DNA from 4 places in the Halobacillus sp. K22 genome. Region 3 is predicted to be linked to each of the others. Evidence: riboswitches for the same ligand, from Rfam matches in the RefSeq annotation. Region 3 holds a riboswitch; each other region holds the start of a gene.
What was found. Region 3 has a riboswitch for S-adenosylmethionine ahead of metK (methionine adenosyltransferase). Riboswitches for the same ligand answer to the same signal wherever they lie in the genome.
Positions count from the first base shown of each region.

Region 1: it holds a riboswitch for S-adenosylmethionine, as region 3 does, so the genes downstream of both, ACTWPM_RS15835 (phosphoadenylyl-sulfate reductase) here and metK (methionine adenosyltransferase) in region 3, are expected to answer to the same signal.
Region 2: it holds a riboswitch for S-adenosylmethionine, as region 3 does, so the genes downstream of both, ACTWPM_RS09790 (O-acetylhomoserine aminocarboxypropyltransferase/cysteine synthase family protein) here and metK (methionine adenosyltransferase) in region 3, are expected to answer to the same signal.
Region 4: it holds a riboswitch for S-adenosylmethionine, as region 3 does, so the genes downstream of both, msrA (peptide-methionine (S)-S-oxide reductase MsrA) here and metK (methionine adenosyltransferase) in region 3, are expected to answer to the same signal.

Region 1 is NZ_JBQQCN010000024.1:18,119-23,180, reverse strand. It holds gene ACTWPM_RS15845 (SagB/ThcOx family dehydrogenase) at 1-838, shown strand, start outside; gene ACTWPM_RS15840 (sulfite exporter TauE/SafE family protein) at 845-1,741, opposite strand; SAM riboswitch class I at 2,634-2,738, opposite strand; SAM riboswitch class I at 2,906-3,006, shown strand; gene ACTWPM_RS15835 (phosphoadenylyl-sulfate reductase) at 3,112-3,843, shown strand; gene sat (sulfate adenylyltransferase) at 3,857-5,011, shown strand; gene cysC (adenylyl-sulfate kinase) at 5,029-5,062, shown strand, end outside.
Region 2 is NZ_JBQQCN010000011.1:19,527-24,588, reverse strand. It holds gene ACTWPM_RS09800 (polysaccharide deacetylase family protein) at 1-77, shown strand, start outside; gene metX (homoserine O-acetyltransferase MetX) at 151-1,203, opposite strand; gene ACTWPM_RS09790 (O-acetylhomoserine aminocarboxypropyltransferase/cysteine synthase family protein) at 1,224-2,927, opposite strand; SAM riboswitch class I at 3,022-3,131, opposite strand; gene ACTWPM_RS09785 (DUF2188 domain-containing protein) at 3,283-3,480, shown strand; gene ACTWPM_RS09780 (ABC transporter ATP-binding protein) at 4,379-5,062, shown strand, end outside.
Region 3 is NZ_JBQQCN010000015.1:5,885-10,946, forward strand. It holds gene ACTWPM_RS11800 (tetraprenyl-beta-curcumene synthase family protein) at 1-264, opposite strand, end outside; gene ACTWPM_RS11805 (lysophospholipase) at 300-1,097, opposite strand; gene ACTWPM_RS11810 (gamma carbonic anhydrase) at 1,159-1,671, shown strand; gene metK (methionine adenosyltransferase) at 1,837-3,033, opposite strand; SAM riboswitch class I at 3,259-3,371, opposite strand; gene pckA (phosphoenolpyruvate carboxykinase (ATP)) at 3,950-5,062, shown strand, end outside.
Region 4 is NZ_JBQQCN010000034.1:29,028-34,089, forward strand. It holds gene ACTWPM_RS18705 (ribonuclease H-like YkuK family protein) at 1-142, shown strand, start outside; gene ACTWPM_RS18710 (peroxiredoxin-like family protein) at 827-1,480, opposite strand; gene eutH (ethanolamine utilization protein EutH) at 1,531-2,649, opposite strand; gene msrA (peptide-methionine (S)-S-oxide reductase MsrA) at 2,779-3,252, opposite strand; SAM riboswitch class I at 3,371-3,490, opposite strand; gene ACTWPM_RS18725 (AIM24 family protein) at 3,668-4,366, opposite strand.

The DNA.
Region 1 (5,062 bases), on a different contig from region 3:
ACCGTGTCTTCAGATAAACAGGAGAACAAAACAAAGCGCGGATGAGTTATGTACTGAACTTCCAAAGCTTGAAACCAGCTATTTTCAAAGATCCCTAACCGTGAAGGAATTCTCTCAAATCATTCAGGTCAATCAGAGCTCAATGATAGAATCATCGGAATTATTCCGCCGGCTGAACAAAGGAAAAGAGAATACGGAGTTCAGGTCGAAAATTGCTTTGCCTGCTGGAGAAAAGCTGAACGAAGATGCACTCGAGGTATTCCGGAACCGCCACTCCCCGGAGATGGATTTTATACCTGAAAAGATAGAGTTAGCGAAGCTTGCGGCACTGCTTCAGCATGCATGCGCTCCATTTACGAGCCCCACGGACCTCGATAGAGGGGAGGATCCGGCTTCTCGCCTATCCCTGTACGGATGTTTCTATCAGGTGGAAGGGATCGCAGATGGAGCTTACCGGTACGACAGTCCCTCTCATTCGTTAATCAAACTAAAAGAGGGCGACTTTCGCCCGGAGCTGCAGGCAGGAATGAACATGGATTATGTTAATTTTCATCAGATTCCTATCTGTCTTCATATTGCAGGAGATCGGTCTTTTTATAAAAACGAGCTGGGGCACAGAGGGTACAGAATCGAGCACATGGAAGCGGGTATGCTGCTGCAGCGTCTATTGCTCTCGGCAAGTGCGCTTGGTATGAACGGTCACCCACTGCTTGGATTCGATGTGAACCATTGTGATTCCCTCTATGATTTGAAAGCAAGCGATCAGACTACTCTCCTCCAGATTCCTGTTGGATGTCACCGCCCGAAGAGCCGTCTGATTGGCGGCATGCATATTTAGGCAGTGCTACGACGTTTCTTTTAACGGAGAGTTCCCCTGACGGTTAAATTGAATGTTTCGTTTAATGGAGAAAAGGACGCATGCTCCCCAGCCTGCAATGAGGATGGTATAAATAAGTGTCAGCGCATCACCGCTGATGGAAACGGACTGCAGTACAGTGCGCAGATTCACTAGGATAATGAAACCACCGGCAAGCACTCCGAGAATCAGAGCTGGAAGGATCCGAACCAGCCAGGCGGCAAGTGGGGCGGCCAGTACTCCCCCAATAACAAAAGCCGCAACCCACAGCCAGTTGAACTGATCGATTCCTAAAAATATAAGAAAACCGAGGGTGGCAGAAGTCGTCACGGCAAACTCGGTCGTATCTACTGTACCGATGACTTTTCTAGGTGTCGCTCCCTTTTGTGATAGGAGAACTGGAGTGTTGATAGGCCCCCATCCACCGCCGCCTATGGAATCCATGAATCCTGCCAGGAAGCCAAGCGGGTACAGAAAGCGTTTTTTGAGCGGCTTTCTCTTCTGGTTCTCATTTGACGGACGCAGAAAAAGAAAACGAGCGATGATATAAATCCCGAGCAAAAGTAAGAAAGAGGAGATAAAAGGCTTAATCATATCTCCTGGGAGATTACTCAGAAAAGCTGCTCCCAAAAATGCGCTGACCGCTCCCGGAACAATTAAGGTCAGGGCTAATTTTTTATCCAGGTTTCCGAACTTATAGTGTGAAAATCCAGAAACGCCTGTTGTAGCGATTTCAGACATATGGATCGAAGAGGAGGCAATCGCGGGAGCCACCCCGTAGGCGAGCAAAAGGGAGGAAGAGCTGAGCCCGAATGCCATCCCCAGCGCACCGTCGATAAGCTGGGCAAAAAAACCGACGAACGAAAAAATAAGTAATCTTCTCACGTTTCAACACTCCTGTTTCTATAATTTATTATTCTGATTGATTTACTAGGTTTTATGTTTAAAAAAATCTAGCTGTTATGTATTCCTGACCAGGCTTACAGAGCAAAGAAAAACGAGTTGTTTTCTAAGCAGTTTCCATCTCAATTCTTACACTATATGGACCTGAAATGAATAAAGTCACTTCTTTGTTAAATTTATTGTTGTTTTTTCATTAAAAGCTTATTACACAATAGGGCCGGTTAGTTGAAGACTCAGTTTCGAAATGTTTTGTGGAGAAAGGGGCTCCAGGGAACGACTCGCTTTCCGCGGGCATGAGGTGAGCTTCCTCAGGCTTCGCCTTCCGGGATCTCACCGATCATGTTCATCCCGCAGGAGTCTACATCGTCCCCCTCCGGACCTTGCCAAATCAGAGACTCAATACCATTTCCAACATCACCTGCATAATGATGAATTAGACTATGTGGTTTTCTACCTATTTTCAGGATGTAACTACACCCAATAGCCTGTCATAAAAGCATTTAACCCAGATTAAGCAGGGAAATTATTCTCTTCTGGAAGGGTCCGTTTTTCTTAATCATGTTGGGTTGGTGGGGAAATGATGAGACTCCCGTGGGAGAAGGAGCTAGGCGAGACCCCGCAGGGAGTGAAAACGACTGAGGAGGCTTGCCAGTTCCCCCACAGGAAAGCGAGTTATTTCCCCACCAGCCCTTCTCCATTTAACGTAACGGACCCCGGTTATCTTGAAACTGAGTCTTCCACAATAGGGAGCTTAATTTTAAGATCAATACGGAAGTTCATAAGAGCAGAAATTACAATTATTAACAGAGAATCCTGTAAAAAGGCTAAGAAAAAACCTCTTCCCTGAGGAAGAGGTGAAAAGCTGAATAGCTTAACCTTATCTCTCAGACAATGTCTGCTGGAATGAGCACCTTCTCCAACTAGGAGAGGTTGCTGCGGGATCAACGGACCAGATTCCTTCCCCGGCTCTCTATAAGGATTTATTCAATTTTTAAAATTAAGATACTTTTCAATCTAAAGGGGAAAGGCAAGGCCTGTCAAGCACAATTATTAAAAATACAGAATATTTAAATTAAGCATTGACATATAATAAAAAGGAGCATAAGATTTAAAACAATCACATTTCAAAAAAATTCAATCATCGTTTTCTTATCTCGAGAGGTGGAGGGACTGGCCCTTTGAAGCCTCGGCAACGGGTCAACAGACGCTGTGCCAATTCCAGCAAGCTATTACTTGAAAGATGAGAAGATGAGACGCTGGCTTATTTTTGCTGAACGCCTCTCTTCTTTTTTCTCGGGAAGAGAGGTTTTTGATTTTTATAATGATTTGTTTTGTGGGAAGGGAGGATAAAAATGACCAATCCAGCCATAACTTACGAAGAGTTCACAGGCGATCCTTTTGAAAATCTGGGCCCTGAAGGGGAAACCAAGGGGGCACTTGAAGTACTGAAATGGGCTTATGATACCTATGGTTCTTCGATTACCTACGCCTGCAGCTTTGGTGCTGAAGGAATTGTACTCATAGATTTAATAGCAAAAGTTAAAAAAGATGCCCACATCGTTTTTCTTGATACGGAAATTCATTTTCAGGAAACATACGATTTAATCGATAAGGTGAAGAAAAAATACCCTGACTTGAATATTGAAATGAAAAAACCGGAATTAACACTGGATCAGCAAGCCGAAAAACATGGCTCAGCCTTATGGAAACGAGAGCCGGACAAATGCTGCTTTATCCGTAAAATTAAACCGCTGGAAGAAGCATTGAGCGGGGCCACAGCCTGGGTGTCCGGACTGCGGCGCGAACAGTCGGTAAGCCGAAGCCATACCAATTTTGTTAATAAAGATGATCGATTTGAATCAATTAAGGTTTGTCCCCTTATCTACTGGACATGGGACGACGTATGGCAATATATCCGAGTAAACGACTTGGATTACAATGATTTGCATGATCAAGGATATCCAAGTATCGGCTGTATCCCTTGCACATTTGCAGCGGATAGCAACGACCGCTCCGGACGATGGAAAGGCTTTAACAAGACCGAGTGCGGTCTTCATACGACAGGTAACAACGAGAGTGAATAAAGGAGGAAATCACATGTCTACAATTATCGCTCCCCACGGCGGGACGCTTGTCAATCAAATAAACGAAGGGGCTGACACTTCAGCCCTTACCACAAAAATTGAACTGGATGCCATGGCTTTAAGTGATTTAGAACTGATCGGGAACGGAGCCTACAGCCCCTTAACCGGTTTTCTGAATCAAGAAGATTATCATTCCGTCGTTGAGAATATGAGGCTGAAAGACGGAACACCATGGAGCATTCCTATTACGCTGCCTGTAAATACAGAACAGGCCAATGAGCTTCAGACGGGACAGAAAGCTGCGCTCGTTCAAAACGGTACGACTTACGGTACGATCACAATTAGTGAAGTCTATTCTTCGGATAAAGAAAAAGAAGCAGAGAATGTGTACTTAACCAAAGAATCCGCGCATCCTGGCGTAAATAAACTTTACGGCCGTCCGGACTATTACGTTGCCGGTGAAATTGAGCTGACAAAGCGGGCCGAGAAAGAACATGACGAAAAATTCTACCTGGACCCTGCTCAGTCGAGAGACTTATTTAAGGAGCTGGGCTGGAGTAAAGTCGTCGGCTTCCAAACCCGTAATCCGGTTCACCGCGCTCACGAATATATTCAGAAAGCTTCCTTGGAAACGGTAGATGGACTGTTCTTAAATCCACTTGTCGGTGAAACGAAAAGCGATGATATTCCGAGTGATGTAAGGATGAAGAGCTACCAGGTGCTGCTCGAAAACTACTATCCGGCGAATCGTGTAGTGCTTGCTGTCTTTAGTGCGGCTATGCGCTATGCCGGCCCGCGAGAAGCTATTTTTCACAGTCTTGTCCGTAAGAACTTCGGCTGCTCCCACTTCATTGTCGGCCGTGACCACGCTGGAGTAGGCGATTACTACGGTACCTACGACGCTCAGAAAATCTTTAGTCATTTCACAGAGGATGAACTGGGAATAACGCCAATGTTCTTTGAACACAGTTTTTACTGCCAGGCGTGTGAAGCAATGGCTTCTCACAAGACGTGCCCGCATGATGCCAAACACCACGTCATTCTTTCCGGTACAAAAGTACGTGAACTGCTTAGAAATGGCGAAAAACCGCCAAAAACGTTCAGCCGTCCCGAGGTCGTTGAAACGTTGATTGAAGGACTACGAGATAAACAAACCACTGACTCATAACGGAAAGGATGATGGATATGGGATCCAATCTCACGTGGCATGATGCTGCAG
Region 2 (5,062 bases), on a different contig from region 3:
CTGTAGAATTAATTGTGAAGTCATTAAAGCAAGAAGGCTATACATTTGTAACAGTTAGTGAATTAAATGCTGAATAACCAAAACAAAGCAGCCTGCGATGATCATATCGTCAGGCTGCTTTGTTTTGGTTTGGGTGTGGAGATTATGAGATTAGTTGATTTTATCTCCAATCCAGGAAGCCCAGTCATTGAACTCTACTAAAAACCCGTCATGCCCGTAGTCGGTATCGGAGTGAAAGTGTTCAGCTCCTGGGACATGATCGCTAAAACGTTTAATAAAGTCATACGGATAAAGGAGGTCATGTTCAAAGCTCAATGTGTATACGTCCGCTTTGTAATGCTGAGAAGCTTGCTTCCAGCCTCCTCGGTCCCTGCCGATATCGTGGTGGTTCATAGCTTCGAGTAGATATAGGTAACTGTTAGCATCAAAGCGAGTTTTAATTTTATCCCCCTGATAGTCAAGATAAGACTGGATATCATAGGATGCATCTTCTTTTTGATTCCGGTCAAACCGTTTTTGGAAAAGGGTTTGGCTCCGGTAAGTGATCATCCCCGCCATTCTCGCAATTTCAAATCCTTTGAGGTGTTGGTTCGAAGGGTATTTTCCATGATTAAATGAGGGGTCATCCTTAATGGCACGTGCTCCGATATGATTAAAGGCAATTCCATAGTCACTTAAATAAGGTGTCGCAGCAAGTATAAAAAGCTGCTTCATAAAAGTCGGATAGAGCAATCCCCACTCATAGGCCTGCATGCCTCCGAGAGATCCACCTGCCACAGCATGGAGGTGGTTGATCCCAAGTTCATGTAAAGCCTTCCGTTGTGCGTGGACTATATCACGGACGGTGACCGGCGGGAAGCTTAATCGGTAGGGTTCACCAGTTTCCGGGTTTAAACTGGCTGGTCCCGTAGACCCGTGGCAGCCACCTAATACATTAAATGTTATGACCTGAAATTGAGAGGTGTCAATGGGAAGCCCTCTGCCAATCAATCCGGCCCACCAGCCGGGCTGCTCCTCGGAACCAACCGCATACTGATTTCCTGTTAACGCATGGCATATTAAAATGGCTGGAGCACCAGCTGGTCCAAATCGTTCATAGGCAAGTTCTACATCGGGCAATTGATCTCCAGATTCAAATGTAAAAGAGCCGATAGAAATGGTTTTATTTGGAAACTGGTAGCTGGTGGGATTTTTTACAGACATGTTCATGCCTCCTTTCCAGTTTAGACAGATAGTGGCGTTTCCGTATAAGACTGCCCGGAACGTAACGCTATAATTGATTCATAAAGACTGAGGCCAGTGACAAGATTATCCTGAACTTCTGGTACAGAGTCTCTTGACCATAACAAGCCAGGTTTAATCGCTTGTGCCGAGTTGATAGAATCTTGATCGAGTTCTTTTGCATAAAGCACATCAACTGCTGGCAGGGAAGAAGCTTGAAGGTCTGAAATGCTTGAGATTTCTACAACTTGAAAGCCTAAACGTGAAAGCTTCTTAGCCTCGTTAGAGAGTTCATCGTTTGAAACAGCTCCCACGATAGCGATAACTTTTTGACGCAGTTCATTATTCGAACGGTCCAATGATGACGATAGTGTTTCTTCTATAACGGTTTTAGAGTTTTTGTATGGTTTTGAGAAACCAGTAGCTTCTTTAAGACCCGCATCCAGCTCTGCAATTAAATCCTCTATTGATTCAAGCCCAACAGACAGACGGACTAGTTCTTCCGTCACCCCGGATTTTTCAAGATTCTCATCACTTAGCTGCTGGTGAGTAGTCGAAGCAGGATGAATAATTAGTGATTTCGCATCCCCGACATTGGCGACGTGAGACCAGAGGTTCGCTTGATCAATCAGTTTTTTTCCAGCTTCGCGCCCTCCCTTAATTCCGAAGACGACGATGGATCCATATCCATAGCTGAAGTATTTCTTAGTAAGCGGGTGAGTAGGGTGATCAGAGAGTCCAGGGAAATTCACCCATTCCACACCTTCATGAGACTGTAGGTATTTAGCAACTTCAAGAGCTTGATCAGAATGTTTAGTAATTCTCAAATGAAGGGTTTCAAGACCTTGGAGAAGCAAAAATGCATTGTGAGGGCTCAAGCAGGCACCCGTGTCACGAAGCAGCTGGACTCTCAGCTTAACAGCGTAGCCGGCGGGACCTACATCAAGACCAAAGCGTACGCCGTGATAACTTTCATCAGGTTCCGTGAATCCTGGGAATTTTTCATGATCCCAGTTGAAGCGTCCACTGTCTACCACGAGCCCGCCAATTGTCGTTCCATGGCCGCCTATCCACTTTGTAGCTGAGTGAATGACAATATCAGCGCCCCAGCTGATCGGTTTGCAAATGTAAGGAGTAGCAAACGTGTTATCGATGATAAGAGGAATGTGATGTTCATGAGCTACGTCAGCCACAGCTTCAATATCCAGAACATTTAAGCTTGGGTTACCGATCGTTTCGGCAAAAATGGCTTTTGTCTTAGGGGTAACAGCTTTCTTGAAATCCTCTGGGCTGGTTCCTTCAATAAAATGAACAGTAATCCCGTACTTAGGCAGAGTGTGAACGAACAAGTTATAGGTTCCTCCATACAAATGGGAAGAGGCTACAATTTCATCTCCAGCGCTGGCAATGTTGAGGATAGCCATAGTAATGGCAGACATGCCTGAAGCGGTAGCTACTGCAGCAGCGCCATCTTCAAGTAAAGCAATGCGTTGCTCTAGTACATCGACGGTTGGGTTCATGATACGGGTGTAAATGTTGCCAGGCTCCGCTAATGAAAATAAGTTTTGAGCATGGTCAGTGTCATTAAAGACGTAAGAAGTGGTCTGGTAAATTGGTACAGCACGTGATCCAGTAGCTGGGTCTGGTTGCTGGCCTCCGTGAAGTAATAAAGTTTCAGGTCCAAATTTGTGAAAAGGTAATGTCATCAATAATCCTCCCTAAATTTATATTTCATCATTATTCAAAAAAATTTAAAAGCCCCCTTCTTAAGTAAGAAGAGGGCGTAGCAATCAGTTCCTCCACTTATCTTCCAGATCCATAGATCTGTAGGAATTAGCACCTTTTCAAGTATCTACTTGAAGGTTGCCGGGCGTCACAGGGCCTAGTCCCTCTGCCACTCTCGATAAGAGTTTTTATAATATTCAGCTATTCATTAACTTGTATGGAATTATAAAGTGTTTTATGCTTAATTGTCAAACTATTTGTGCAAAATTCGAATACGTTTGAAATGCCAGTGGGGTGGGAATGGTTTAGCAAGTATAGTAAAAGGAGTGAATAGACATGAAGGAATACACAGTTGCACCAAATAAAGACGTAACAGGCTGGTTGATCAAAATAGAGGATGTTGCCCCTACGGATTTGTATGATGAGCGTGATACAGCAGTAGCAAAAGCTGAAGAAATGGCTCAAGAAAACAAACCAAGCAAGCTCTATATTCTAGATCAGAACCACGAAGTGGAAGATGAAAGAAGTTATTAATAAAGAAGACTCCCTAAATGGGGGTCTTTTTTTTGAGTGTCTCCTTTATTTTTGTGTTACATATTAAAGATAAGCTCCCGTTACTGGAAGACTCAGTTTCGAGACTTTTGTTAGAATTAGGTTCTGCGGGGGACGATTTCGCTTTCCGAGGGCATGTGCTGAGCCTCCTCAGTCTTCGACTTCCGGGGTCTCACCGCTCATGTTTATCCCACTGGAGTCTACATCGTCCCCCTCCGGCCCTTGCGATATATGGAGCTCGAAATCTTGTTTGAGAGGCTCGGTTTATGATGGAGATAAAACTTCTAACAATGAGCGTGTAAAGTCATAATTCCCGCTATAGAAGCATTTGAGGCGGGTCAAGCACCTTCTAACGACTATAGAAGGGTCCGTTCGCTTTTCAAGCATAGGCTGGCGAAGGGAACGACGAGACTCCCGCGGGAGAAGGAGCTAGGCGAGACCCCACAAGGAGTGGTAACGACTGAGGAGGCTTGCCAGTTCCCCCGCAGGAAAGCGAGTTGTTCCCGTAGTCAGCCACTCTCTTTATTAGCAACGGACCTGGAATATCTCGAAATCGAGTCTTCAAGTATCCGGCCCTATAGCTCAAAAACTTTTTATTATAAATCATCAACTTGATCTATTAGATCCGTGCAGTGGATATGTTAATTGGAGGAGTCATTCTGGTGTTTCGTGTTACTGGGGTGACTTGTTATTTTCAAAGAATTTTGAAATAATTATGATTATATAATTCCCGTTGCGAAAACCGTCTATCTATGTAGAAAGTTCAGTCAGGTGAAGAATTAACGATCTTGCTGGAAAGGAAAGAGATTTATTTCCTGCCAGGGTATTATACGTACATAAATTCATATAAATAGTAGGCGGCTAGAAGGGAGTCACATCTATGGTGCTGGAGATGGAAAACGTATCTTTGAGACGAGGAGACAGATGGATTCTAAAGGATATTAATTGGCATATTGAAGAAGGAGAGCACTGGGTACTGCTGGGACTGAACGGCTCTGGAAAAACGTTCATCCTTAACTTACTGAATGCATACACCTTTGCAACAAAGGGAGAGGTTAACGTATTAGGTATGCAGTTTGGGAAGACTTATCTTGCAGAACGCCTCCGTAAACAGATTGGGTTCGTTTCTTCAGCTATTCAGCAGAAGATCCACCAGGGCGATAATGCTTTTGAAGTGGTGCTGAGCGGAGCATTTGCTTCTATCGGACTTTATGAAACCCCTACAGACTCCATGAGGCAAATGGCAATCTCATTACTTGAAGACCTTGGGTGTATTGACTATGCCAACCGAAATTATGAAACTCTTTCAACCGGGGAAAAACAGCGTGTTTTAATTGCTAGAGCACTCATGGCGGGACCTTCCCTCCTGATTCTTGATGAGCCTACAAGTGGCCTAGATTTTATAGCAAGGGAGAAATTACTCGAATCTATTGAAGAGATCACAAAGAAACCTAATGCTCCCACAATGATTTACGTAACGCATCATGTTGAAGAAATTCTTCCTGTTTTTCACAAGACTTTACTGCTTAAAGAGGGAGAGGTTTTCAATGCTGGCGAAACAACT
Region 3 (5,062 bases):
ATCCATGGAAGTACTGCGGTCACACAAATTATCCAGATAGTCACTAATGGTTTGATAAGCCACAATAAAACGAATCGACTCTTTCCATTTTGGTCCAGCGAGCATGGAATAAATGGAACCTCCTTCACAATGGAAGGTCTTATCTTCAATACTTGCCATCGCCTGGGTTCTCAGTTCATGGTTAGGGATCTTTTTAGCGCGATCAATCCAATAATTCAGTTCCTTATGAACTTCAGGAAAAACCTCTGTGTACACTCGATACATTAAACGAACAGCATTTTGTGGTACCTGGGTTGCCACTACAACTCCCCCTTTCCTGCTTGTTTTACTTGGAGATTTATGAAATTCAGAGCGAAATTGTAGACGTTTTCCTGCTCAGGTTCATTGAAGATTTCATGATAGAATCCCGGCCATTCTTTATAGGTTTTTTCCTGGCAGCCGACTTTATGAAACCACTCTTTAGTTTTTTCGGAATCTACCATATAATCCTCACCTGCCTGCATGACTAATAAAGGCACGTTCGGAAACTCTCCTACTTCCGATAATGACTTCTTAATTGCTTTACGGAATTCCTTATACCATCGAATAGATATTTTCTCTATGATAAGAGGATCTTGTTTATCATTGGCAATAACATCTGGATTACGCGTAACATACTCTGGTTTAAAAGGGGCTTTCACGAGAACGGAAGGCCAAACTTTATTCATTACATGAGTGACCGCTTCCAGAGACTTACTGGCTCCGTTTAATATCCCTACGGCAGGGGAGGAGAGAATCACTCCATCCACCGAAGGCTTTAACTCTTGCATAACCCTCATGACCACAGTCCCTCCCATACTATGCCCCAGTAAAAAAACAGGACGGGATGAGTCCGCTATTTGAAGCCATTTACGTACAGTATCTATGTAGGCTTCAAATTTTTTTATATGACCTTTTTTCCCTTCAGTTGAGCCTTGGCCTGGAAGATCACCATAAATAACATTAAATCCATCGTCACGAAAGCTTTCTGCCAGTGATTGATAACGTCCGGCATGTTCAAAAGCACCATGAACAATAACAATTGTGGCTAAATTTTGATTGGAGTTTAATCGTTTCACTTCTACACGGCTCCTATCACTTTGCTATACTTAATATAACCATATTATAAGGGGGTTTAGTATGATTTGCGAATATAAAGGAAAAGAACCTCAGATTGATGAAACTGCTTATATCGCTGAAGATACTGTAATAACGGGGGATGTAACGATCGGTGCTTACTCAAGCATTTGGTTTAAAACAGTTATTCGAGGAGATGTATCATCCGTACATATTGGCAACAATGTGAATATTCAGGACTTAAGTCTGCTGCATCAAAGTCCAAATCTTCCATTGGTAATTGAAGATGGTGTGACGGTTGGTCATCAAGTTACCCTTCACTCTCCGCATATTAAGAAAAATGCTTTAATAGGCATGGGAGCCTTAATCCTGGACGGAGCTGAAATAGGAGAACAGGCTTTTATTGGCGCCGGCAGTCTCGTACCTCCGGGAAAGGTGATTCCTCCGAACACCCTTGCTTTCGGCAGGCCGGCCAAAGTTGTACGTGAATTGACCGAAGATGACATAAAAGAAATGAATCGAATCCGGTCCAGTTATATAGAGAAAGGTCAATATTACAAAGGATTGCAAGATTGATCCTGGATAACTCTCCCAGTACAAACCAGACCACTTACGTTTATTTTAAAAAAACTGTTAAACTTCCGATTTGATTTTAAGGTTAAACTCTACATGAGATGGATTCAAAAAAAGGGAACTATCCTATTTAAGGAGTTCCCTTTTTAAAATATAGTAACTGTTCCTTTAACTGAAACGTTGTATTAATTTATCCGCCTTATCCGTTTTCTCCCATGGAAACTCTACATCTGTGCGGCCAAAGTGCCCGTAAGCCGCAGTCTGTCTATAGATAGGCCTGCGTAAATCAAGCATCTTAATGATACCGGCTGGACGAAGATCGAACAGATCTCTTACCGCTGCAACGAGGTCCTCTTCAGTTACCTTTCCTGTGTTAAAGGTATTGATGGAAATGGACACAGGCTGTGCCACCCCAATAGCGTAGGCTAACTGCACTTCAACTGTATCAGCAAGACCAGCTGCTACAATATTTTTAGCTACATATCTGGCTGCATAAGCAGCAGAACGATCTACCTTTGTGGCGTCTTTTCCACTGAATGCCCCGCCGCCATGACGGGCATAGCCACCATAGGTGTCAACAATAATTTTTCTACCTGTTAGTCCAGCGTCCCCTTGAGGCCCTCCAATAACAAAGCGGCCTGTAGGATTAATGAAGTACTTGGTACTGTCATCAATTAAATGACTCGGAACAACTGGATCAATAACCTGTTCTTTAAGATCTTTTTTTATTTGTTCAAGTGTAATCTCTTCAGCATGCTGAGTTGATATAACGATCGTATCTACGCGAACAGGCTGATCATTAGCATCGTACTCAATCGTCACTTGTGTTTTCCCATCTGGCCGCAAGTATTCCAGCGTTCCATCGTTACGTACATCTGATAACCGTTTGGAAAGTTTATGGGCTAATGAAATTGGTAAAGGCATCAATTCTTTGGTTTCATTATTGGCAAAACCAAACATCAAACCCTGGTCTCCTGCGCCTATAGCTTCTATTTCATCATCGCTCATCTGGCCTTCTCTGGATTCATAGGCAACATCCACGCCGCCAGCAATATCAGGAGACTGCTCATCAATTGCTGTCAATACAGCACACGTATCAGCGTCAAATCCAAATTTAGCTCTTGTATATCCAATTTCCTTGATTGTTTTACGAACAATGGCTGGAATATCAACATACGTGTTGGTACTGATTTCTCCTGAAACAAGTACTAGTCCCGTTGTTACCGTTGTCTCACATGCAACCCTTGCATTTGGGTCATTTTTTAAAATTTCATCTAAAATGGCATCAGAGATCTGGTCACAAATCTTGTCAGGGTGACCTTCTGTAACAGATTCTGATGTGAATAACCGGCGATTGGCTGGCATTCTGAAAAACTCCTCCTTCTGTAAGTACAAAGTATTAGACGGAACTCTTTACCAGTATGTGTAGAAACTTTTTCATAGTTTCAATCTATGCTCTTTTCTTATGGATGTCACAACCTAAGGTGCAAGCAATTTGGAATAGCAATAGGCATATCAGGTGGTTTAGATATTGCCTTATAAATAGAAAAAACCCTTCCTGACTCGAGGAAAGGGGGCTGCTTCCTTTCGCTCTTATCGTCCAAGGAGTATTCGTCCTTGCTTCAGGTTAGCACCATGTCATATTGCACATGACGGTTGCTGGGCTTCAAAGGGCCTGTCCCTCCACCTACTCTGGATAAGAGAGTTTCCGTTCTAGGATATCGTATCGAAAACGTACTTTAATGTCAATTAAAGCATTAATGACGTGAAAAATACCTATTTTTAGGATCGTAGCCTTAATTCAATCTCTTATTTTCACTTTTAGGGGCACCCAGCTTTTTTTTGGGAAAAGTATTAAACCTTCCCGCCATTCCTACATAGTATAATTCATATGACTTTTCTCATTCTCCTTCCTTTATATTCTCCATATTAAAGGAAGAAATTAATTACAAAGCTCACCAGAAAATAAGTGGGCGGATTATTTTCATCTTCAGGTTGGCCTTCCTATAAAGGTCTATAGTAATCGATGATGCGGATTTCCCTGCACATTTCTATCTAAGAATGAGAAGGAGGCAGGCACGCCAACACGAAAGCGATTGGCGTTCAATTTCCACCTCATCCAGCTAAAAAAATACCTTTCGAGATTTAAAGAAAAGCCTTAAAAAAATTTTGAAAGCATTTTCATTATTAGTATGGATTAATAAATCAATTGTGTTATACTAATGTTCAGATTAACACATAGCTTGGATTAAAATCTTCTTATAAAGGCGGGTAGACACATATGAGTGCCATTAATCAAATGTCAGAATTGAATCTTTTATTAGCTCAAGACCATGTCCACCATCAATTATCGGTCCCTCAGCTAGTGGAAAGGGTTCTGGATCGCAACGAAGGAACATTGACAGACAAAGGTGCCATCCAGGCAACAACCGGTGCTTATACGGGAAGGTCTCCCAACGATAAATTCATCGTCAAGGATGACCAGTCTAGTCAATTGGTTGACTGGGGCAAAGTAAATCAATCTATTGAAGATGATGTATTTGTAAACCTTTATCATAAAGTACTGGATTACTTAAAGAACCGCAATGATTTATTCGTATTTAAAGGATACGCAGGAGCAGATGAAAAGTTCCGTCTTCCCATTCAGGTGATTAATGAGTTTGCATGGCATAACTTATTCGCCCACCAAATGTTTATCAGACCCGATGAAGACGAAGAGAAGAATCATGAGGCAGAATTCACGGTCATCTCTGCACCTACATTTAAAGCAGATCCAGCAGTGGATGGAACCAATTCGGAAGCCTTTATTATGATCTCTTTCAAACATCGTGTTGTACTCATCGGTGGAACAGAGTATGCTGGCGAAATTAAGAAATCTATTTTTTCAGTTATGAATTTCTTATTGCCTCAAAAAGACGTTCTTCCTATGCACTGTTCTGCAAACATCGGTAAAGAAGGAGACGTAGCTCTGTTTTTCGGTTTATCCGGAACAGGCAAGACGACTTTGTCCGCCGACCCTCATCGAAAATTAATTGGGGACGATGAACACGCTTGGTCTAATTTTGGCATATTCAACATTGAAGGTGGCTGTTACGCCAAATGCATTAACTTGTCTCAAGAAAAAGAGCCACAGATATTTAATGCGATTCATTTTGGGTCCGTCCTTGAAAACGTAGCTCTCGACAACGAATCACACACTCCAGACTACGACGACGTTAACCTGACGGAAAATACAAGAGCAGCCTATCCGATCCATCATATTGATAATATTGTACAGCCCAGTGTTGCGGGGCATCCTCATGCAATCATTTTCCTTACGGCGGATGCCACGGGGGTCCTGCCACCCATCAGTAAGTTAACCAGGGAGCAGGCGATGTATCATTTCTTGAGTGGA
Region 4 (5,062 bases), on a different contig from region 3:
CGACATTGGTTCAGGAGAGCGGAACCGGACAAGAGTGTATGTAAATGAAATGGTAGCGCGGATTGAATCACTCGGAATCGAACCAAAAATTAAGCCAGATTCGATTGTAGCCAGCAGTTACGCTAACAAATACACAAAATAACCCGCTACTCACTTTATAAGGCTCTGCTAAATCTCCGAGTTACTTATTAGAGATAAGCTCCCCTTACTGGAAGACTCAGTTTCGAGATAAATGGGGACCGTTACTCTATTTGGAAGAGGGCTGGTGGGGAAATAACTCGCTTTCCTATGGGGGAACGGTGAGCTTCCTCGCTCGTTTCACTCCCTGCGGGATCTCACCTAGTTCTTTCTCCCATGGGAGTCTCGCCATTTCCCCACCAACCCAGCCATTTCTTGTGAACGGACCCTGCTATAGGAGATAGAAGCCATGCCACATCTGCTTCCAATGCTTATATAACAGGGTTTCTATAGCTAAACACACGTAAAGACCAGTGTGAATCATAGATGATCCTTGTTCATTGGAAGGCGTTTATGCAGACAATTTTGAGCTCTCAATGATCGCAAAGGGGCGGAAGGGAACGGCGAAGACTCCTGCGGGATGAACATGATCGGTGAGATCCCGGAAGGCGAAGCCTGAGGAAGCTCACCACATGCCCGCGGAAAGCGAGTCGTTCCCTGGAGCCCCTTTCTCTACAAAATATCTCGAAACTGAGTCTTCAACTATACGGCCCTTTAGTGTAATAACTTGCTTATGTAAAATCAACGATGCCTTTTCATAAGATTTAAAAAAGCACAATCTCGACTCAACTGAGATTGTGCTTTTTGATTATACTCGCACTTTCTTTAATTGCTCCAGTACTTCTGAAGGCTCTGCGCGATCTTTGTAATCTTCTTTCGTATATTCATAAACAATCGTTCCGTCCTGATCAATCACATAAGTTGCAGAAACAGGAAGTGTCCACGTTTCATCACCGTTATGCTCGTCTACTCTCAGTCCTTTATCCTTGTACACTTCAACAAGGTAATCCGGCAGCTGATAAACGAGATTATACTGATTGGCTGTTTCATTTCCGACATCACTTACGACATGGAACTGTAGATCATTTTTCTCGGTCGTGGATAAAGAATGATCAGGTGATTCCGGACTGATAGCAATTAATTCGCCACCGTTTTCGTGAATATCACCCAGGATTTCCTGATAAGACCGGAGTTCCATATTGCAATAAGGACACCAGCCTCCCCGGTAAAACGTCAGAATAACAGGTCCTTGTTCCAGCTGTTTGTATAATTCTATAGAATTTCCCTTCGCATCAGGAAGGTTGAAGTTGGGAGCTTTTTCGCCTTCAGCGAGACCCTTCCCGTCAGAAGACTGCTCCAATTCTTGAATGGCCTGCTTCATTTTCTTTTGCACATCTTCAGGAGCCGTCGCTTTGAATTTTTCAATGTATTCGTTGTAGCGCTCTTTCATTTCTGTCTTCACAAGAAAAAACTCCTTTATGGTTTGATTCACGTCGATTATAACCTAGTTGTTTACTTGGTTAAAGGGATTTGCTCAGTTCCCCTTGTTAAAAATAAAGCTATACATACAGCAAGTCCTCCTGCGGTCAGCTTTCCAGTTATCACTGGAACGATCATATCTTTTTCAACTCCTGCTACAAAAGCAAAGTGGCTGCCCAGCACAAAAGCACCGCTTACGGCAAAAGCTGAATTAACAACTTTCCCGCGGCGATCCATGTGTTTCATCATAGCAAGCATCGGTAAGTGATGGGCAAGAGAAGCGAGCAGGCCGGTCATAGCTGAAGCATTTAAACCGATCTTATTGCTCAACCGATTCCATAACTTTTCTCCTTTTTGATTCAAAAAAGCAATCAAAGGATAAGCACCGGCAAGGGTAACTGTAATTCTACCTACAATAGAGACTCCTTCAGAAAGAGGAGCCAATCCTGAGATAAGGGTGAATTCGGTGAGCGTTTCAATCGTAATGGCGACAAGTCCCGTAATAATTAGGATTTCAACCCCTTTTCCAAACCAGGCAAATACACGTATCGCCCCATTTGTGAACAGCCATAAACCCACTCCGATAAAGACGGAGAGAAACAGCGCCGGCATTAGATTCTGCAGCATCCACAACCATTCATATCCTGCGATCGCACCTCCTGCCAGGCAGCCCACAGGGATTGTTACAATTCCGATTAAAATTCCTTTTGCGAAGTAAGGCCGGTCTTCTTTTTGAATGATGGTAAGGGCGACCGGTATAGTGAAGACGAGGGTCGGTCCCATCATGGTTCCTAAAAATGCCCAGGAAAATACAGCCGCTTCATCTGTTAAGGCTAAAGCTTCTGAGAGGGAATAGGCTCCCATATCAATCGCTAAAATCATAGAAGCAAACATGGAGGGATCAGCGCCCATATCTCTAAAGACTGGACTAATGACAGGTGCAGTGATCTCTGATAAGACGGGGGCGAGCGAAATGATCCCTACCATGGATAGGGCTAGCGGCCCCATCATCATAAAGGCATCATAGAAATGCTTCCCTAACGATAATCGCTGATTAAGTACATAGTAATCCAAAGCCCCTGCCACCATAAAAATACACATGATGATTACTATCGATTCATTGATCCATAGCAAATCTGCTCCCCCCTTCATGAAATCTTCCTCTTACTCTCTCTTTTCGTTCCGTTCACTGTTTTCCCTTCCAAGTCCCGCGCCTAACTTTTCGTTCATAAAAAAACACTCAGAGTAAACACTCTGAGCGCCTGCTAAGGAAAGATTTATTTAGCCGATTCCGCATGCTACCGAACCATTTTTCTGTAAATACTTCTGGTGATGCTCTTCCGCTTCATAGAAAGTGGTGGACTGAACGACCTCAGTAACGATCGGACGCTTGAATGTACCTTTTTCATCCCACTCTTTAATCTTTTCTTCTGCAATATACTTTTGACTGGCATCGTTGTAAAAAATCGCAGAGCGGTATTGGTGACCGATATCGGCACCCTGACGGTTTTTAGACGTTGGATCATGGGTTTCAAAAAAGATATTTACGAGTTCAGAATAAGTAATTACAGTCGGGTCGTATTCTACTTTCACCGCTTCAGCGTGACCCGTTTTCCCCGTTTTAACCTGTTCATAGGAAGGATTATCCAAGTCCCCGCCAATATAACCTACACGTGTGGATGTGATGCCTTCAAACTTTTCAAAGAATGCTTCTACTCCCCAGAAACACCCTGCTCCAAAAATTGCCTTTGCCATTTCTCATCTGTCCTTTCCTTTTAACGCAACTTCTATCGAGAGCCTTTACGGGTATATGACAACGAAAAGACCCCTTTTCTTATCCAAGAAAAGGGGTCGTATAATAGTCCGTACGATCCTCTCATCTCTTAGGATGTCACCATCCTACAGGAATTGGCACCGTTCTCGTCAATCCTTAGATTGATTCGATGGTTGCCGGGCATCAAAGGGCCAGTCCCTCCGCCTCTCTGGATAAGAAGTTTCCGTTATTTATTTTTAAGTTATTTCATATCTTACAATGTTTTAGCAGTGAAGTAAAGGATGAAGCTTGAATTTTTTTGGAAAAAACATATTCAGCTCTCGTTTTGTTATCCTATTCAGATTCCCTTTAAAAAATGCCCGTCTATTTTTAAGGTTTTTCTCATTCGACAAACCCTTATTTGCCGCGATCTCCTGAAGTGCTGACTTCTTCAAACGGCTGGACGATGACAAAGCCATCACCATTGAATTCCATTTGGATCGATTCTCCACTTCCCCGGCCAATGATGGTTTTAAAACTGATATCTGTTCGAAATTCTGGCTGCAGATGCCCCGACCAGGCTACCGTCGCATTCGGATCAGTGATCACTGGCTGCCCTGGACGCACCATGATCGTGAGCGGTTCGTAGTGAGAAGTGATCGCTACTTTTCCTCTTCCCTGCAGTTTGACGTTGAACAGCCCGCCAGACATCATTCCAGCCACTTTTTTCATCAGTTGAATATCCCAATCCACGCCTGGCTCAAAGGCTAGAAGATCATTGCCGTTTACGGTGATTTCTTCATTATCCAGTTCTAGAATGGTAATTTTTTTACCTTGATCGGCTAAATAAAGGCTGCCGCGTCCGGTAGCTTTCATAAGGGAACTACCCTCCCCGCTCATCGCTTTCTTCATAAAGCGGCCTACGCCGTGCTCAAGAAACCCTTCTCTTTCGAACTTGATTTGCCCGTTGTAGGAGATCATAGAGCCCGCTTTCGCCCATACCTGATCCGTTAAGTTTACTTCCAGAATCCGCGGTGTTTCCAACTCAAAGTATTCATTTTCGGCATCGTCCTGCTTTGTTTCTCTTATAAATTGTTCAATGGAGTATTTGCTCATTCTTTCCTCTCCCTTTTTAATCAAAATTGATTCCTATGCAGGATATTCGCTCTACTCCTATGGTACTCCTTCTTCACCCAGGGGAATTTTGCTGGACTGAGGATTAAAGAGAGTCTGGAAGCTATGAGTTCTTGTACTACCTTAAATCTCTGTCGATTATTACAGATACGTTCCCGTTTGTGGAAGACTCAGTTTCGAGATATCTAGTGAGAGAATTAGGTCCTGCGGGGAACGAACTCGCTTTCCGGCCCTGCACGACGCAGGGTCGTTCGACGTTGCCACACGACGTAGCGTTCTTAGTCGAACCTCTTCTGTGCTGAGCCTCCTCAGGCTTCGACTTCCGGGGTCTCAACGATCATGTTTACCCCACAGGAGTCTCCCCGTTCCCCTCCGGACCTGGCCAAATCAGAAACTCGAAACTTGTTCGTTTTTCATCCGCTTGAGAAGTAAAAACCACATGGGCGTATATACTTTTTTTCATGTTGGAACTATGCGAGATAGCCTGTTATATAAGCATTTCAGTCAGGGTAATGAGGAAAGGATACTCTCTTTAGAATGGTGTCGTTTGCCCTAATAAAGTTGGATTGGCGGGGAAATGTGGAATCACCCTGAAAGACACGACCAACATAAGCTGACCATCAAAAAGATTGCGGTTTTTCAATCCGTTGATGAGCGGCTTATGTCTCGAGTGTCTAG